DNA from 3 places in the Psychrobacillus sp. FSL K6-2836 genome. Region 1 is predicted to be linked to each of the others. Evidence: riboswitches for the same ligand, from Rfam matches in the RefSeq annotation. Region 1 holds a riboswitch; each other region holds the start of a gene.
The links. A riboswitch is a leader RNA that binds a small molecule or an ion and turns the genes downstream of it on or off. The one in region 1 is predicted to bind cyclic di-GMP.
Positions count from the first base shown of each region.

Region 2: another riboswitch for cyclic di-GMP. It lies ahead of MKY37_RS18770 (prepilin-type N-terminal cleavage/methylation domain-containing protein); the one in region 1 lies ahead of MKY37_RS06175 (DUF5305 family protein).
Region 3: another riboswitch for cyclic di-GMP. It lies ahead of MKY37_RS01985 (hypothetical protein); the one in region 1 lies ahead of MKY37_RS06175 (DUF5305 family protein).

Region 1 covers NZ_JBBOOM010000001.1:1,318,734-1,324,272, reverse strand. The annotation lists cyclic di-GMP riboswitch class II at 1,186-1,269, shown strand; gene MKY37_RS06175 (DUF5305 family protein) at 1,599-1,883, shown strand; gene MKY37_RS06170 (sensor histidine kinase) at 1,924-3,528, shown strand; gene MKY37_RS06165 (response regulator transcription factor) at 3,528-4,172, shown strand; gene MKY37_RS06160 (ATP-binding protein) at 4,348-5,539, shown strand, end outside.
Region 2 covers NZ_JBBOOM010000001.1:3,881,637-3,887,175, forward strand. The annotation lists gene MKY37_RS18765 (type II secretion system F family protein) at 1-1,109, shown strand, start outside; cyclic di-GMP riboswitch class II at 1,178-1,261, shown strand; gene MKY37_RS18770 (prepilin-type N-terminal cleavage/methylation domain-containing protein) at 1,286-1,807, shown strand; gene pilM (type IV pilus biogenesis protein PilM) at 2,056-3,027, shown strand; gene MKY37_RS18780 (PilN domain-containing protein) at 3,039-3,635, shown strand; gene MKY37_RS18785 (LysM peptidoglycan-binding domain-containing protein) at 3,632-4,633, shown strand; gene MKY37_RS18790 (prepilin peptidase) at 4,655-5,410, shown strand; gene MKY37_RS18795 (hypothetical protein) at 5,496-5,539, shown strand, end outside.
Region 3 covers NZ_JBBOOM010000001.1:384,656-390,194, forward strand. The annotation lists gene MKY37_RS01970 (pyridoxal phosphate-dependent decarboxylase family protein) at 1-1,274, opposite strand, end outside; gene MKY37_RS01975 (methyl-accepting chemotaxis protein) at 1,435-2,598, opposite strand; gene MKY37_RS01980 (hypothetical protein) at 2,656-3,366, opposite strand; gene MKY37_RS01985 (hypothetical protein) at 3,424-3,792, opposite strand; cyclic di-GMP riboswitch class I at 3,886-3,972, opposite strand; gene MKY37_RS01990 (LTA synthase family protein) at 4,724-5,539, shown strand, end outside.

The DNA of each region.
Region 1 (5,539 bases):
ACCGCAAGTAAATCCCTATCGAGCGCAAGTAACCCAAGAAGAACCGCAAGTAAACACCGCCAAACCGCAAGTACAAGCCCATCGAGAGCAAGTATCCAACAACCGAGAGCAAGTACCGGTCTAATTGCTAATTATATCGAAATCCTTTTTCCCAGATCTTTAAAAATGGAATAAATTCCCGTTCCGCAAGTAAATCCCCCTCGAGCGCAAGTAACCCAAGTAGAACCGCAAGTAAACACCACCAAACCGCAAATACAACCACATCGAGAGCAAGTATCCAACAATCGAGAGCAAGTTACCGGTCAAATTGCTAATTATATCGAAATCCTTTTCCCTAGATCTTTAAAAATGCAATAAATTCCCGTTCCGCAAGTAAATCCCTATCGAGCGCAAGTAACCCAAGTAGAACCGCAAGTAAACACCGCCAAACCGCAAGTACCGTCCCATGGAGAGCAAGTACCGGTTAAATTGCTAATTACAAAATGTAATAAATTCTCGTTCCGCAAGTAAATCCCCCTCGAGCGCAAGTAACCCAAGTAGAACCGCAAGTAAACACCATCAAACCGCAAGTACCAACCCATGGAGAGCAAGTATCCAACAAGCGAGAGCAAGTACCGGTCAAACTGCAAATTATATCGAAATCCTTTTCCCTAGATCTTTAACAATGGAATAAATTCCCGTTCCGCAAGTAAATCCCTATGAGCGCAAGTAACCCAAGTAGAACCACAAGTAAACCCGACCAAACCGCAAGTACCGTCCCATCGAGAGCAAGTATCCAACAAGCGAGAGCAAGTACCGGTCAAATTGCTAATTACATAGAAATCCTATTCCCTAGATCTTTAAAAATGGAATAAATCCCCGTTTCGCAAGTAAATCCCCCTCGAGCGCAAGTAACCCAAGTAGAACCGCAAGTAAACACCATCAAACCCCAAGTACCGTCCCCCATGGAGAGCAAGTATCCAACAAGCGAGAGCAAGTACCGGTCAAACCGGAACTCAAATTAAATAATAATACTAAACGACAGCTTTACGATACATAGAATGGATTTTCAAACATATAATGTGAAGTGGTAAACAGGATGAGACACGACATATTGTTATTAGACAAAAATAGAACCTTCATAACCGCATGAAATGACGTATTTTTTTGATGAAACTTGGTTATAATGGCATAAGAAATAGCATATTTTAACAAGGATACTGTGAAATACTTCTTGTATTTGGGCACCTAAGAAGTATGGAGTAATTGGTGCAACCGACCTGATTAAACTTGAGCGTGAGCTCGATTTAATTGGGTCTTTATTATGAGATGGAGGTGACAGGTTGAAAAAAAGATTTATCATCAAAACGCTAGTTGCTGTGTCAGGCTCATCCTCAACTGTCCAACTAGAAAGGGATACAGCGTTAAGGCAATAACAGAAGAGAAAGATGCAGTAATCCGAATAAGTATAATGAAGAAAAAATATCATAATCACCAAAAAAACGAGAAATAATATCGTAATAGATAGAGTGGAACTATCAACAAAACGACTTCATTAGTAGAGGTACTTCCCACTACACTGCACTATAAACAATAGAGTAAAACCATTTAAATCGGAGGTGGACACTATCAATAAAAAATATGGAAAACGAATTATTACAGTGACGCAGGACATCAAAGGTGCACCGAGAGCGGTTATTAGGTTGAATTCGTTTAGATCGATTCTTCAATTGGCTGATGATAAGGAGCTTCCGATATTTTTAAACAAGAATCGTGAAGAGGGACGTCCGGTATTTTTTATAGTAGATGGCGATTGTATATATAATTATGAGACTGCGAGTAGAGAGCTAGTACGGAATACTACAATTGAACCAGCCAATAGTAGTGCATATGCGAATAGCTAATCTGGTTTATACATTTTTAAAAAAGAATCCATCGAGTAATTTGAACTTATTATTACTTTACCGCTATATTTCCCTAATATTGACTTCGTTTTTCTATTTAGTTGGACATCAGCCTTCGCTTGTTTTTAAAGCCGGTGTTGTTGCGGCATTAGGCGTAGCTGCATGGATTTTAACAGATTTACAGCGGCGATATTTGGAGCATACGAATATAGTGAAAATGATTGTTTTAATAGAGACGCTTGGTGTGACATTGCTGCTCATCCCAACTGGTGGCATTTCAAGCCCATTTATCTGGTATGCATTGAATCCCGTTCTTGTAGCTGCTATCCTTTTAACCCCTAGATTTAGTTGGATGACATTAACGTTTTATCTTGCGACTGCTACATTTATCGCTAATCGGAATGATAGCATAATCGTCGTTTTAGAAGACCAATCCTATTTTTATCTCGTTTGTATATTGATCACATTACTTGCTAGTTTATTTTCGGGACTAACGAAGGAACTACTTCAAGTAAATGGGAAACTAGCGAATACGAATGAAAAATACCAGGAGACATTAGAGCATATCATGTCCCTTTACCATATGTTAGAAAATTTTTCGTCCCATAAAAGTCCAAAAAAGCTAACAGACGCCATGACGATGACATTGATGAAATGCTTGCAAAAGCATACCGCCTTCTTTTGGATAACGGATCATGCCTTTCAAAAAAGCTATATATCAAATGAAACAACCAATAGAAATCTAGAAATGGATTTAACAAAAGATTGGGATCATCTACGAAAACAAAAGGATGCTTTTACCCATACGTACCATAACGAACAGTATTGGATGAAGGTTATTAGGACAACCAAATATATAGGAGTAATAGGTGTAAAAGTTACTTCTAATACAGAAATACAAAACACATTCTTACTCCACCGCACATTCGAATTTCTCGTGGAGCTTAGTGAAATGATGCTAGAGAGAATTCATATGGATCATATGATGGATCAGCTGACGATTAGCGAAGAGCAGAACCGAATTGCCAATGAAATGCATGATAGCGTATCACAGCGATTATTTGGAATTGTCTATTCATTGCATAGTTTACGAGTTAAGAGTCGGAATATTACAACTAACGAATTAGAGCAGGAATTTGAATTTTTGTCACAGACAGCTAATACGACGATGAAAGAGCTGCGAGCCTCTATTTATCGATTAAGTACAGTAAAAAAAGGAGAGGAACCATTTCTTGTCCTTATCGAAAATTATTTGGTGGAATACGCAAAGTTAAATGACATACGCATTGCTTACGATATTACAGGCAATGAATCATCTATTTCAGCAAATACAAAGAATGGGCTATATCGAATCATTTGTGAAGCATGTGGAAATGCGGTTCGACACGGTAGGTGTACACTTATCGAAGTAACGCTAGCTTTGGAGGAAGAGAGAACCTACCTAGTCATTAAGGATAATGGAATAGGTATTCAGACGAAGACTAGGTCTATGAAAGAACAAGGAATTGGATTATCTAATATGCAAAATATTGTACATTCCTTAGGTGGTACATTTGAAATAGGGACACCTTATAAAATGGGAACTACCATACAGATTGATATTCCACATATAAAATCACACAAAAAACAAGAGGTGTTTGGATAATGACAGTTGTTATAATTGACGATCATCCATTAATTCGGAGAGGGTTGAATTCACTATTTTCCTTAAGCGGATCTTTGAAAGTACTTGGAGAAGCTACTAATAGGAGAGAAGCTATCGAACTATTAAATGCAGTAAAACCAGATATAGCAATAGTAGATCTTCGTCTAGGAGAGGAATCAGGGATCGAACTAATAACAGAAGCAATTCGCTTAGGTATTAAGAGCAAATTTGTCATACTTACATCCTCCACCAACGAGGAAGACTTTAAAAAAGCAAAAGAAATAGGAGTTGCTGGTTATTTGCTGAAGGAAGCACTGCCAGAAGAACTCATGCATGCACTGCAAATGATTAGGAAAGGTCGTAAATACTACGATCCAACCGTTTTAGATTTAATGATGAAAGAGAAAAACCAGTTAGATGAGAGTGGTCATTTTGAACAGCTCACACCAAAGGAAAGGGAAATCCTTGTTGAGCTCGGCAAAGGACATTCCAACAAGGAAATTTCTAAAACCCTCTATATAACCGAATTCACGGTGAAAAAGCACGTCAGTCAAGTATTTGCCAAGCTAGGACTTGCAGATAGAACCCAAGCGGCTTTATACGCTAACGCAAAAGGTCTCGTCAAATACGTTATAAACTCTTAACAGAGTCATCTGGTTAGTTACAGATGGCTCTTTCTTTTTGTTTAATAACATCTAAGTAACTAAAAAATCGTTTTTACAGATCACACAGGAGCGATCTGTAAAATAGGATTGTAAATATTATTGCTTTCAGTGTACATTAAAAAGAGGATTATTTTGGTAAAGGAGGTGTTCCGCGTTGAAAAGAAAAATCTTTATACTGCTATCTATAAGTATTTTTCTCTTAACAATAGCAAGTATAGTTAAGTCATTCTATTTGCTAGATTCTAATTCTAGCCCTATGCAAAATGGGATTCTATCTTTACAAGATTGGGATGAAGAAGAAAATCCTGTGATTGAGCTTAATGGGAAGTGGGAAATTTATCCGGATGAATTAATCGTTCCAAATCCTGATTATGATGTATTTACTATGTATCATGAAATACGAGAGCAAATAACAGTACCGGGAGAGTGGGATGGTCGTTTAGAAGATGGAGGTCCACATGGAATAGGTACATATCGCCTGATTATAGATGTGCCAGAGGAAGGAACCTATGGGTTAAAAGTAAATTCTATTCGTAATTCCAGCAAAATTTATATAAATGGTAAAGCAGTAGGAGGAGCGGGAAATCCCACAGATAGTATAGAAGATTTTAAATATGATAATAGAAAATATACTGTTTATGGGGAAAGTGAAAATAGACAGCTAGAGATTGTTGTGCAAGTCGCTAATTTAACCTATTATACCGGTGGAATTGTTCATCCACTGAAGTTTGGTACAGCTGAGAATATAATGGCCAAACATGAATTGGATAGGCTTATTGAAATGATGATCATTTCTGGATATATACTGATGGGAATAATATACTTTTTCACCTTTATACAAAGGAAAAAATATATATACGAATTATTCTTTGCGTTATTTTGTATTGCACTTGGTTTATATACTTCCATGCTAAATGAATATTTATTTTTTCTCATTTTCCCTGGCTTTGATGCAAAAGAACAGACTAAATTACAGTTGTTAATCATCCATTTAGTTGTTTTGTTTTTCTTGTTGTTTGTATACTATCTGTTTAGGCAGTATGCAAAGAAAAAAATAGTGATTGTTTTAAGCGGCTTGCTCTGCATACAAATATTTATTTACAGTACTAACAATCCAGTTCTACTGTTAGTTAGATACTTTTCTTTAACCACACGACAAATATTAATTGTTTCCCTTTTAGCCGCAAGCTTTGCTTATATTTTTATCGTTCTTATGAAAGCTTTTATAAAAAAGAAAGAGGATACAGAGTATTTATTGTTAACCGTGACTACCTTTATGTGTTATGGATTGTTACTAGGGTTGGAATTCCTTTTTGAAATAGAAGTTAAAAGTATGTTATCTATTT
Region 2 (5,539 bases), 2.6 Mb from region 1:
AAAAAGGTATAGCCGCTCGTGAGATTATGAAGAAAACAGGTTTTTTGTATCAAGAATTAAATTTAGGTAGTGGAAAAGTTCCTTTCAAGGATTTAGTTATTTTTATACGCCAGTTTTCGACTCTCATTAAAGCGGGTATATCCATATTAGATGCGACTGCGATTTTAAAGGATCAAACTTCTCATAAAAATTTGAAGCAAGTTTTAGCAGATATTGAGGAAGATCTCAAAGAAGGTCATCCTTTTTCGGTAGCGGCAGAGCAGCATCCTAAAGTGTTCCCTGTGTTATTTACGAATATGTTGAAGGCTGGAGAGGCTGGAGGACAATTTGACGAGATTTTAGATCAGTTAGCAGTATATTATGAAAAACAAAATGAAACGAAACAAAAAGTACAGTCTGCAATGATGTATCCAGCAGTGCTTGGTATCGTTGCCATAGGTGTTGTTATTTTCATGATAGGTTTTATCGTTCCAAGATTTGCGAGCATGTTTACTTCTTTTGGAGCAGAATTGCCATTCATAACGAAATTTCTATTGGATTTAAGTGCTATTTTTCAAACTTGGTGGTGGGTAGCTCTATTATTAATAGTTGGAATAAGTATCGCAGTAAGTGTTCTAATAAAGCGTGATCCATATCGATACTTAGCTCACAGTATAATACTTAGATTACCAATTTTCGGTCCTGTTGTTCAAAAGTCAACTCTTGCTCGAATGACAAGAACTTTAAGTAGTTTATATGCCGCTAGCGTTCCGGTGACTCAATCGTTATTAGTCGTACGCAAAGTTGTGGGAAATGCGGTTATTGAAGAAATTATTGAAAACGCTAGTAAAAGTGTTCAAGAAGGTAACTCTTTAGCAACTCCTATGGTGGGACATTGGGCAATTCCTTCATTTGTATCACAAATGATTGTTCTTGGCGAAAAATCTGGGACGCTCGATTTTATGCTTGCAAAGGTAGCGGATTTTTATGAGCAAGAAGTCGATACTTCTGCTGAAAGATTGAAGTCACTTATAGAACCGGCGATGATTTTGTTTTTGGCTGTAGTAATTGGAGGAATCGTGGCAGCTATAATGATTCCTATGTTTTCAATCTTTTCAGAAGTTCAATGAAATAGGGTTAAAAGAACTATGTGAAAACACTTGATATTTTAGTAGTTTTAACCGATATTATTAATAATAGATGTATTGGAAGCGAAGAATAATTGTCGAATATTTGGGCACTTAGACGATTAGGAGCAAGTAGTGCACCCACCCATGCAAATAATTTGTAGTAAGGGGAGAAAAAAATGAAAAAATGGTTGAAAACGATTAAGAATGAAAAAGGTTTAACGCTAATTGAATTATTAGCAGTTGTAGTTATTTTAGGGATTATTGCAGCGATTGCGATTCCGTCAATCTCAGGAATTATTGAGAATTCGAAGAAAGATGCCCATGTTGCAAATGCATTATTAATAATTAACGCTGCTAAACTAGCTGAGGCTTCAAATGCTACTGTTGGAACTACTCCTGTAAAAGTTAGTGAAAGATTAAAAGGAACCACTCCTACAAATGTTACTGTTACCGAATTAGTGAATGCAGGGTTTCTAGATTCTGTTCCAAAAGATCCCCAAAGTAATGTCGCTTATGATGGTACCACATCTGTGGTGACTTATGATAGTACAGCTAAAGTATATAAAATTACATTAAAAGGCTCAGGTACTGGTGCGAAAACTTATTTTACGACAATTTCTGAAGAAACTTTAAATAATGTAGGTAGAGAAGCTGTAGGCAAAACGGGAACAGCGGGTTCAGCATCTACTATTTCATAACATTCTAACAATAAACTTTATAAATAGCCCTATGCATTCGTGCACGGGGCTATTATACTTATATTTATAGTTTTTATCCCGCATTAACGGGCAGTAATACTCCCACTTCAAGGCTTGGCCAAAGCAACAAAGCATAAGTGGGAGACAACTGCCCGTAAACGCCCAAATGGTTCAACTAACAATCAGTGGGGGATGAAGAAAACCCCCACTGATTGAAGTTTCACTTTATAAGAAAGGCAGGGACATGAATGTTTACATATTGGAAATCACAACCTGCTGTTTTTATTACGTTTACCCAAAGATACATACGTATTTTAGTTGGTGGGAGGAAGAATGAATATATTAAGTTTATACAACAAGTTATTGAAGAGGGGACTTTTCAGTCAGGTCAGATAGTACATGAAGAACGACTTATTCAGCAATTGACGTCTATTATCAAAAAGCATAAACTTCAAGGTTTACCTACTTTTTTCTCTTTTTCTCAACATGATTTGCTTTTGCGTTCCACTACAATTCCCCAATCCGTTCCTCCAAGTGAATGGAAAGGTCATTTATATTTGGAACTAGGAGAATCTTTTCATCTACCTTTTTCCGATCCTATTATAGAAATTGTAGGCGATAATCGAGCAATGGGGAAAGATGAAGTGATTGCCCTTGCTGTTCCTGAAAAAGATGTCAATATGATTGAGAGGATTTTAACAAAAGCAAAGCTAAGACCGGTTATTATTGATGTTCCTTTTTTAAGTTTATATCGTTTATTTGCAGAAATGAACAAGATAGAAGAATCCGCCCATGTTCTACTAATTCACTTAGAATTAGATGTTATGCAGTTAAGTATGTTTAATGATCATAAACCAGTTTATGTGCGAACAATGGGTATTCGACCATTTGAGTCCTTTTCAGGATACGAGACACGCACTGGATTTCAATATATTCAAGTAGATGGAAATGAAATGGTGCTAGAGGGTCATCTTGCTATCATAGAGAAAGAAGTAGCTCGACTGCAATCATTTTATTTATATAATTTACGAAATGGGAAACACGCTATTGATACGATTTGTATTACAGGCGATCATCCACTGCTCCCTAAAATTGCTTCTAATCTACAGACGAATGAACTATTAGCTGTGTATCAAATGACGGGCGACAAATGGGCGACAAAAGATGGTGTCCATATTCCTGCTTCTTTTGCAGAGCTTGTTGGACTTTCTTGGAAATAGGTGATTAGATAATGTATATAGATATTAACTTACTTCAAAAGAAAACGAGAAAAATAGAGTGGTTTGTTGTTGCAATTATACTAACTGTAGTTGTTTTGTTCGTGGTCTTTTTTCTGTATTCCTTACATAATCAAGAGAAGTCTGTCGAACAACAATTAGAATCCAATTTAGAGAATGAGTTATTGTTGCAGCAAACAGAGCAACAAAATATAGCGAGTAGTATATCTGATAAAGAGCAGTTAAAAAGTCTTGTAGAGTGGGCAGAGACTAGACCAGTTCCTACTGTATTTTTGTTAATGCATTTATCACAAAGTTTCCCGGAACGTGGTTTTATCAAATTATTTACTTATACTATTAATAATTCTTCTGTATCACTTACAGGACAGTTTGAATCTAATGCTGAAGCAGCGCATTATTTAACAACGCTGAAAGCTTCGCCCTATGTGCTGGATGCAACCATAATATCTCTAGCTACTAATACAGAGCTTGAAAATACTGCTGTTAGTGATACGCAACAGTTTCAGCTCCGAGTAGAAGCAATCTATGAAATTATAATAGACATAGAAAGTTTAAAACAAGCAGCAGATGAGGAGGTGCCTTCCTCATGATTCATTTCCAGAAGCGACATTGGTTAACGATTATGATAGGAATACTACTTATACTTATTTTTGGTGGGCTATATTATTTCACTTCATTTTCTACTATGAAAGAACATAATGTTACTTTAGAAAAGCAACTGACAAATGTAAAATCTGAACAAACGACGGAAATCGATACGGAAGAATTACAACAAGATTTAGCAGAACTTGTTGTAAAGGTTCCTGTTGAACAGTTGGTAGATTCCATCGTGCTAGATTTGGAAGGTGCAGCAGTTGGCTCGGATAGTATTATATTGAATGCAGCTTTTTCTGACTTGCAGAAAGAGAAGCAACCAGTTTCACTAGAAGAAGATACTTCACTTGCTGAGCAATTAACAGAGGAAGCACCGTCTAGTTTAGATAACATAAATGGAGAGTTAATCACTGCAGAGGAAGTAGTTATACCGCCTGAAGGATTAGAAGCAATTTCTATATCCTTAACGGTATTATCAAAAGACTTCGAGGCTTTGACAAAGTTTTTAGAAAATATACGTAAAAACCCACGCATTTATGTGGTTGAATCTTTTTCATTTCAAGGGTATGAAGAAGGGGAAGTGTTACCAGGACCTCAGGAAGATCATCTTGAATACAGTGTAGTAATGTCTACATATTACGCACCATTAATCACAGAAGTAGCCAATAAGTTTGGATTAGTTATACCACCTGTCTCTAATAAAGACAATCCAATATATGATGTTATAGAGGAACAACAAGCTCCATCAATCCAAGAAAATACATTGGTTGAGACTGAGACTGAAATTGAAGTTGAAGAATCTACTAGGGAGGATTCAGTAGCTCCAGAACCTGAAAATCCTTCCGACAAAACATATAAAGTGCAACCAGGAGATACACTCTATTCCATTTCTATGAAATTTTACAACTCACGCACGGGAGAATCCATTATCAAAAATGCTAATAAGCTAAACTCTGATATGGTGATTATTGGTGAAAAGTTATTAATACCATAATATGAAGGTAAAGAGGTAGATATGGAAATTATATTCATGTTTTTATTTTTCTTATACGGTCTAGTTTTCGGTTCTTTCTTTAATGTAGTTGGTTTGCGTATTCCGAAAGGGGAGTCGATTGTTCGTCCACCTTCGCATTGCACGGGTTGCGATCGTCAATTAACGATTAAAGATTTAATACCTGTCTTTTCCTATGTATTTTTAAAAGGGAAATGTCGTGGGTGTGGCACGAAGATTCATTGGGTGTATCCGGTGATGGAGCTAGTGACTGGCCTTCTTTTTGCCTTTGCTTACTATCACTTAGGCTTCACGTTGGAGTTAGCGGTTGCGCTATTGTTTGTTTCACTTTTAGTCATTATTACGGTGTCGGATATTGCATATATGCTTATTCCTGATAAAATTCTGTTATTCTTTTTGATCCCTTTAATAGTGTTAAGAGTATTTGAACCACTTAACCCATGGTGGGATAGTATTATCGGTGCTGCTGTTGGGTTTGGTGTGTTATTCCTCATTGCAGTTGTGTCCAAAGGCGGCATGGGCGGGGGGGATATTAAATTATTCTTCGTAATAGGTTTAGTTTTAGGTTGGGTTCCGACTCTATTAACTCTATTTTTAGCCTCTATTATTGGTACAGTTATTGGTATTATATCTTTAAGAAGATCTAAACAAGGTAGAAAAACGCCTATACCATTTGGTCCGTCCATCGCAATAGCGGCAATTATCGCTTATTTTTATGGTGAGTTGCTTGTCGATTGGTATATGAATTTGTTTTTTTAACTCGATAACTTTTTTGGACGAGCCGACATAGGTCTCGTCTTTTTTTATAATCTTCGTGATAAGGTTATGAAAAAGAGGTGATTTTATGCCAATTGGAAGACGCAATAATACGAGAAAAAAAGTAATATT
Region 3 (5,539 bases), 930 kb from region 1:
ACTTCTTTTGTTAACGCCTCTCTAAATGCAATATTGACACGGATATAGTTGGCTAAAAGCTCTTGATAGCCTTCGATTCCAAATGATAATAATGACGCATAAATTGTCAAAGCACTCCCCATTCGCGAGCATTCAAGCGTATAGCCTGTATGATAGCTACCATAGCTGCGATTCCCAACATAGGGGGTTTCCGCTGCATCTAGATCCACATACTTAAGATACTCTCTGTTTTTGATTAAAAATAAACTCGTAATGTATGGCGTTTGCCCAAGCTTGTGGAAATCAAAGACCAAACTATCTGCAAGCTTGATATGTTTAAACTTCTGTTGATAGGATTTCAATACCTCATTAACGTTTTCTTCAAATCGCAGCGGATTGCTGTCAAAGTCGTAATCATTAAAGAAGGTATACATCCCCCCCATGGCAGAGTCTGCATGAATATAGACTGAGTATATGCCATATGTGCGTTCCAAGTCTTCTGTTATCCTCTTAATTCCCTCAATGTCATCAACCCCAAATGTATCAGTAGTTCCCATTGTGGCAAGGACATAAAGAGGAACACCGCCTTTTGCAATAACAAGCTCCATTTTTTCTTTTAAATCTTCTAGATTCATAGAATGATCAGCATTAGCTTTCACACGAATCATGTTTTCTACGCCAATCCCAGTTGCTTCTACAGATTTATATAGACTATAATGTGATAGCTCTGAACAGAAGCAATAGAGATTTTGCGGCACACCATTTTGATTAGAGGACGGCGCGTAACGGGCAATAGCAAGACGTAAAGAGTTAAAAACAGCCCCTTGCCCTCCCCAAGTTGTATATCCTGCACTGATGATTTCATCGTAACCGATAAGTTTGGATAGCATACTAGTTACTTCGATTTCTGCTGTAGCCGCTGCTGGACCTTCTACATCCCAAATATTGTTCCCATTGACTAGGACCATTACTAAATTTCCGATAATACTGGAAATATTAGGAAGGGGCGCTGCATTAGCTACATAATTTCGATTAACGTATCGGTGTCCTTCTACCATTTTTAGAAGCTCCTGAATCACTTCCTCTATTGACACACCTGTTTTTGGAACATTCGCCTCTTGAATGACACGATTATAATAATCCTCTGTGTAATCGGGCATTTCTCCCAACGTTAGTTTGTTAGGATCCTTTAATTCATCTATTTTCGTTAAAATCATCCTAAAGTAGGACAATATTTCTTCTCTTTGAAAGTCATTCCCGTCCATACTAGGAAACAATTTTTGTATTTTCTTCATTGTTTAACCTCCTTGATGTTTTTCTAGAAGTATTTTTATGCATAAAAAGATGCTTCCCACAAGTTGGATCAACCTATAAGAAGCACTCATATATTTATCAGCTTTAGTATGCTGAATATCTTTATACTGCTACACTGGTCTTATTTTGGAGCAGCTTAACCTATTCAGCTTCCGCAGTTTCTACACCATCATTCCATCCAAATAGTAATTTATTTACATCATTTTTTAACTCTACAAGATTCTTTGCTTCCTGAACAAGCTTTTGCATTGACTGCATTTCATCATCACTAATTTCTATTAGTTCCTCAAACATTTCAACAGACTCTCGAGAGATAGAAGCTATCTCAACAATTGTTGTCATTATCTGGTGAGAAGCAGAAGATAATTCTTCTGTACTAGCAGAAGAATTTTCATTATTTTCAGTAATGATCTTTGTCGTAGTTAAAATATTTTCGAACATGGTTCCAACCTCTACAATGGTCGTGTTTGTATCTTTAAATTCTTCTGTTCCCCGTTGCATCGACTTGACAACTATTTCAGTTTCTTCTTGTATATTCTTTACAATATTTGATACTTCAGAGGAAGACTGGCGTGATTGTTCGGCCAATTTTCGAACCTCATCAGCAACAACCGCAAATCCCTTACCATGTTCCCCCGCACGGGCAGCTTCTATTGCCGCATTCAACGCCAATAAATTAATTTGTTCTGAAATCCCTGTAATCACTTTTACAATAGTGCCGATTTCATGAGATTTTTCTCCAAGTTTATTTATAGCATCAAATGTTGTATTTACCGTTTGATTAAACTGCTCCATTTTTTCTAAGGAATCCTTTAGCTTCTCGTTTCCTTCTTTCGTCAATTCTAAGGTAGTGATCGATTGTTCTGAAATTTGATTTGATCTTACTGATAGATCTTCAATAGCCTGTGCCATTTCTTCCATAGATTCGGCGCTTTCTTCTGTAGCTACTAATTGTTTCTGTAATCCTCTACCTACTTCATCAATTGCCGCTCTAACAATATCTGCTTTCTCAGAAGCATACTCACCGATTTCAGCGAGATTTTCTCCTTTTTCATGTACATTTTTTGAAAATGAAATAAACTTTTCCCTTACACGGCTGAAAAACTCAATTAGTTGATTAAAAACAGCATGATCAGAACTTCTTTCATCAACTGCGCTTGTGATATTACCTGCTGAAATTTCTTTCATTCCAATTATTATTTCTTTATTAATATGAGGGTGATGTTTTAGCGAAAAATACCGGTAAGCAAAATATACCGAGACCCCCAATAAGATAACAATTATACCTAGCATAATAGCTTCCATGATAAATAAATCCCCTAACTCCTATTTATTGTTAATTTAGACTTAATGATGAATATTTTAAAGCTCCTTTAAAAGAATATATGTTCCATCCGCTACATTTACAGGAATACCGTTCAACTTACTATTATCCTGATATTTATGAACAATATAATTTCCTTCTGAATCTTTATATTTTTTCATGTTGTGATATTTTTCCATAACACGTATCGACTTAGGGTTTGTCGCTTCACCTAGAACAGCCTTCACCCCTTGTGTCGATGCCTTTGTCATCAATCTATTTCCTAATTGCTGAATAATTTCATGACGGTCATGTTCAGCTATCACTCCTAACATGAATAGGTGTAATAACTCTCCATCTTCGATTTCTTTTCCGTTTCGCTTCTTATAATCTTCCATGAAACGTTTATCCACATCTTCCAAAACACGCAGAATTACATTCATATCATAAAAAGAACCTTCAAATATATCTTCCCCGATAATCTCTGGTGCATTTGTATCGCCAGCAAGCACACCAACAACATTATTATGAATATCCTCAGCGACTACACAATACCCCAGCTCTATTGTAGAGTCTAAATAATCCTTGGTAAATTTATAGAAATCTTCATAACCTAAATTTAATTGACCTACCATCGGTTCCTGAACCCATTTTCCTGAAATATCCACTCCAATAAATGAACGAGCTAAACACTCAGCTGCTTTCTGAATTAAAGCAGTTTGTCCCTTCGTTATAATTTCATATGTATACAATTCTTGTGTTGTTTGCACTTATTGATCTTCCCTTCAAATTATAAAATAAAAATTTCCTTTCTAATGAACCTAACATTACATAGAATGAGGTACTTTATCGATAAATGTACCTGTGAACTCAATTCTTTCAAGTGCATTCCTAATTTGCACTTGAGCAATTTTAGATGAAGGTTTTACTACAAGGATATCCTTAAAACCTAAACTAGAATAAAATTGCATCGTTTGTTCTAACTGCGGTACAACTTTTGATGGGACGGGTGTTTGGTGAGTCCCATCGATAACAAACGTATACTCTTGTCTTGATACTTTATTGATCGTATCCTGTAAATCTATCAAGTAACCATCTGCATCTTCCGCTCTCATTAATCCATGAATCTGTACCTGAACTTCCTTTGTGACCTCATTTATTGCCATTTTATATTTCCTTTTATCTACTACTATCATCTCTAATCTCCTTTTTCCTATTTTTTCGGGAGTCTAATAAATAAAAGCTACCCCAGTTAATAACGGGTAGCCAAAGAATGGTTGCTTATTACTCTTGGCAACCCGACTATCATTATCCATGAGGATTTTAGACTCGTAGCTTTGCGTCCTTATCTTTCGATAAGTTTGCCTTTTTCAATTTTAAACATTTAATAGTACTATACTCACAATCGCACATCACTATAACAGTATAAAGAACTTATCATTTTTTGTCGACACTAGTATTTTTTATTTATAAATATCACAAACATAAAACAAGTCTAACGTCCTTATGCGTTGAAAATTCCCAATATTCCGTCTGAACTATCACTTATAATTTCTTTATAAAAAATTACGCTTGCGGGAATGATAAACAGACTCTGGCATTTAGATGATTAGATAACTATCAAGAATGTATATTTCCCAAATACGAAAGAAATAAAAAAAGCTTCCCATAAGTTTGGTTAACTTATGGGAAGTCTTCCTTTGAAAGGATTTTTTGTACACCAACTACTATATAACCATATTTTTGATAGAAATTGGGGGTTTGAAAGCTAAGTGTACTTAGTAGAATGAAGTTGCATCTATTCTCTCATGCAAATTCCTCTATACTATATAAAAATTGCTTTCCGTATCCTTTGCCTCAAAGTAATTCATCAACCCATAAGAAGTCAATATGTAGGGGCACAAAAAAACGTCCCTTTAATTTTTACTGAAATATACCAATAGAACCTATTACAACAAGGATAAATATTAAACTATAGCTGTGGTATAGAGGGGTGTATGAAGATTTTCACTTGACAGATGACTTCAAAAGATGTAGTGTATATTAGCTTCATGAAATTATATTAAAATTATTTTTTCCAGAATATTCTTAAGCTTAAATAATAGATTTATATAGGAAGGTGATAAAATGCAAAGTTTAAATAATAAAAAAGCTGCTTTTTTAAGCAAGTTTTCTAGTCTATATTTATTAGCCGCTTTCATGTTATGGATTAAAACATATATCACACAAGTAACTCAATTTAACTTAGGAGTAGAAGGATTCCTTCAACAATTCCTTTTATTGTTAAATCCACTTGGCTCTGCTTTGTTATTTCTTGGAGCTCCTTTCATTTTCAAAGGACGGGGAAAATATACTTTACTTGTGGTAATCTACACTCTTATGTCCATTCTTTTATATGCAAATGTAGTTTATTATAGATTTTTTAGTGACTTTATTACATTACCAACGATTACTCAAACACAGAACTTTGGAGACTTAGGCGGTAGTGTTATTTCTTTGTTAAAACCCTACGATATTTTGTTCTTTGTTGATGTATTTTTATTAATTTACTTATGTTTATCTAAAAAAACCCAAAAAGATAATAGTAGAATTGGATACAGACAAGCAATTGTAGGAATTGTTTTTGTAATAGCAATCTCTGCTTTAAATTTAGGACTAGCTAACATTGATCGTCCGCAGTTATTAACTCGTGGTTTTGATAGAAACTATATTGTTAAATATTTAGGTATGTATAACTATACTATTTATGACGCTAAAGAAACTATTAAGGCGTCTTCCCAAAGGGTTTTAGCTGATAGCGATGATATGACAGAAGTTATTAACTATACAAAATCTAACTATGCAGAATCTAACCCAGAATATTTTGGTGCAGCAAAAGAAATGAACGTCATCTATATTCATTTGGAGTCATTTCAAAACTTTTTGATTAACTATGAATTAAAC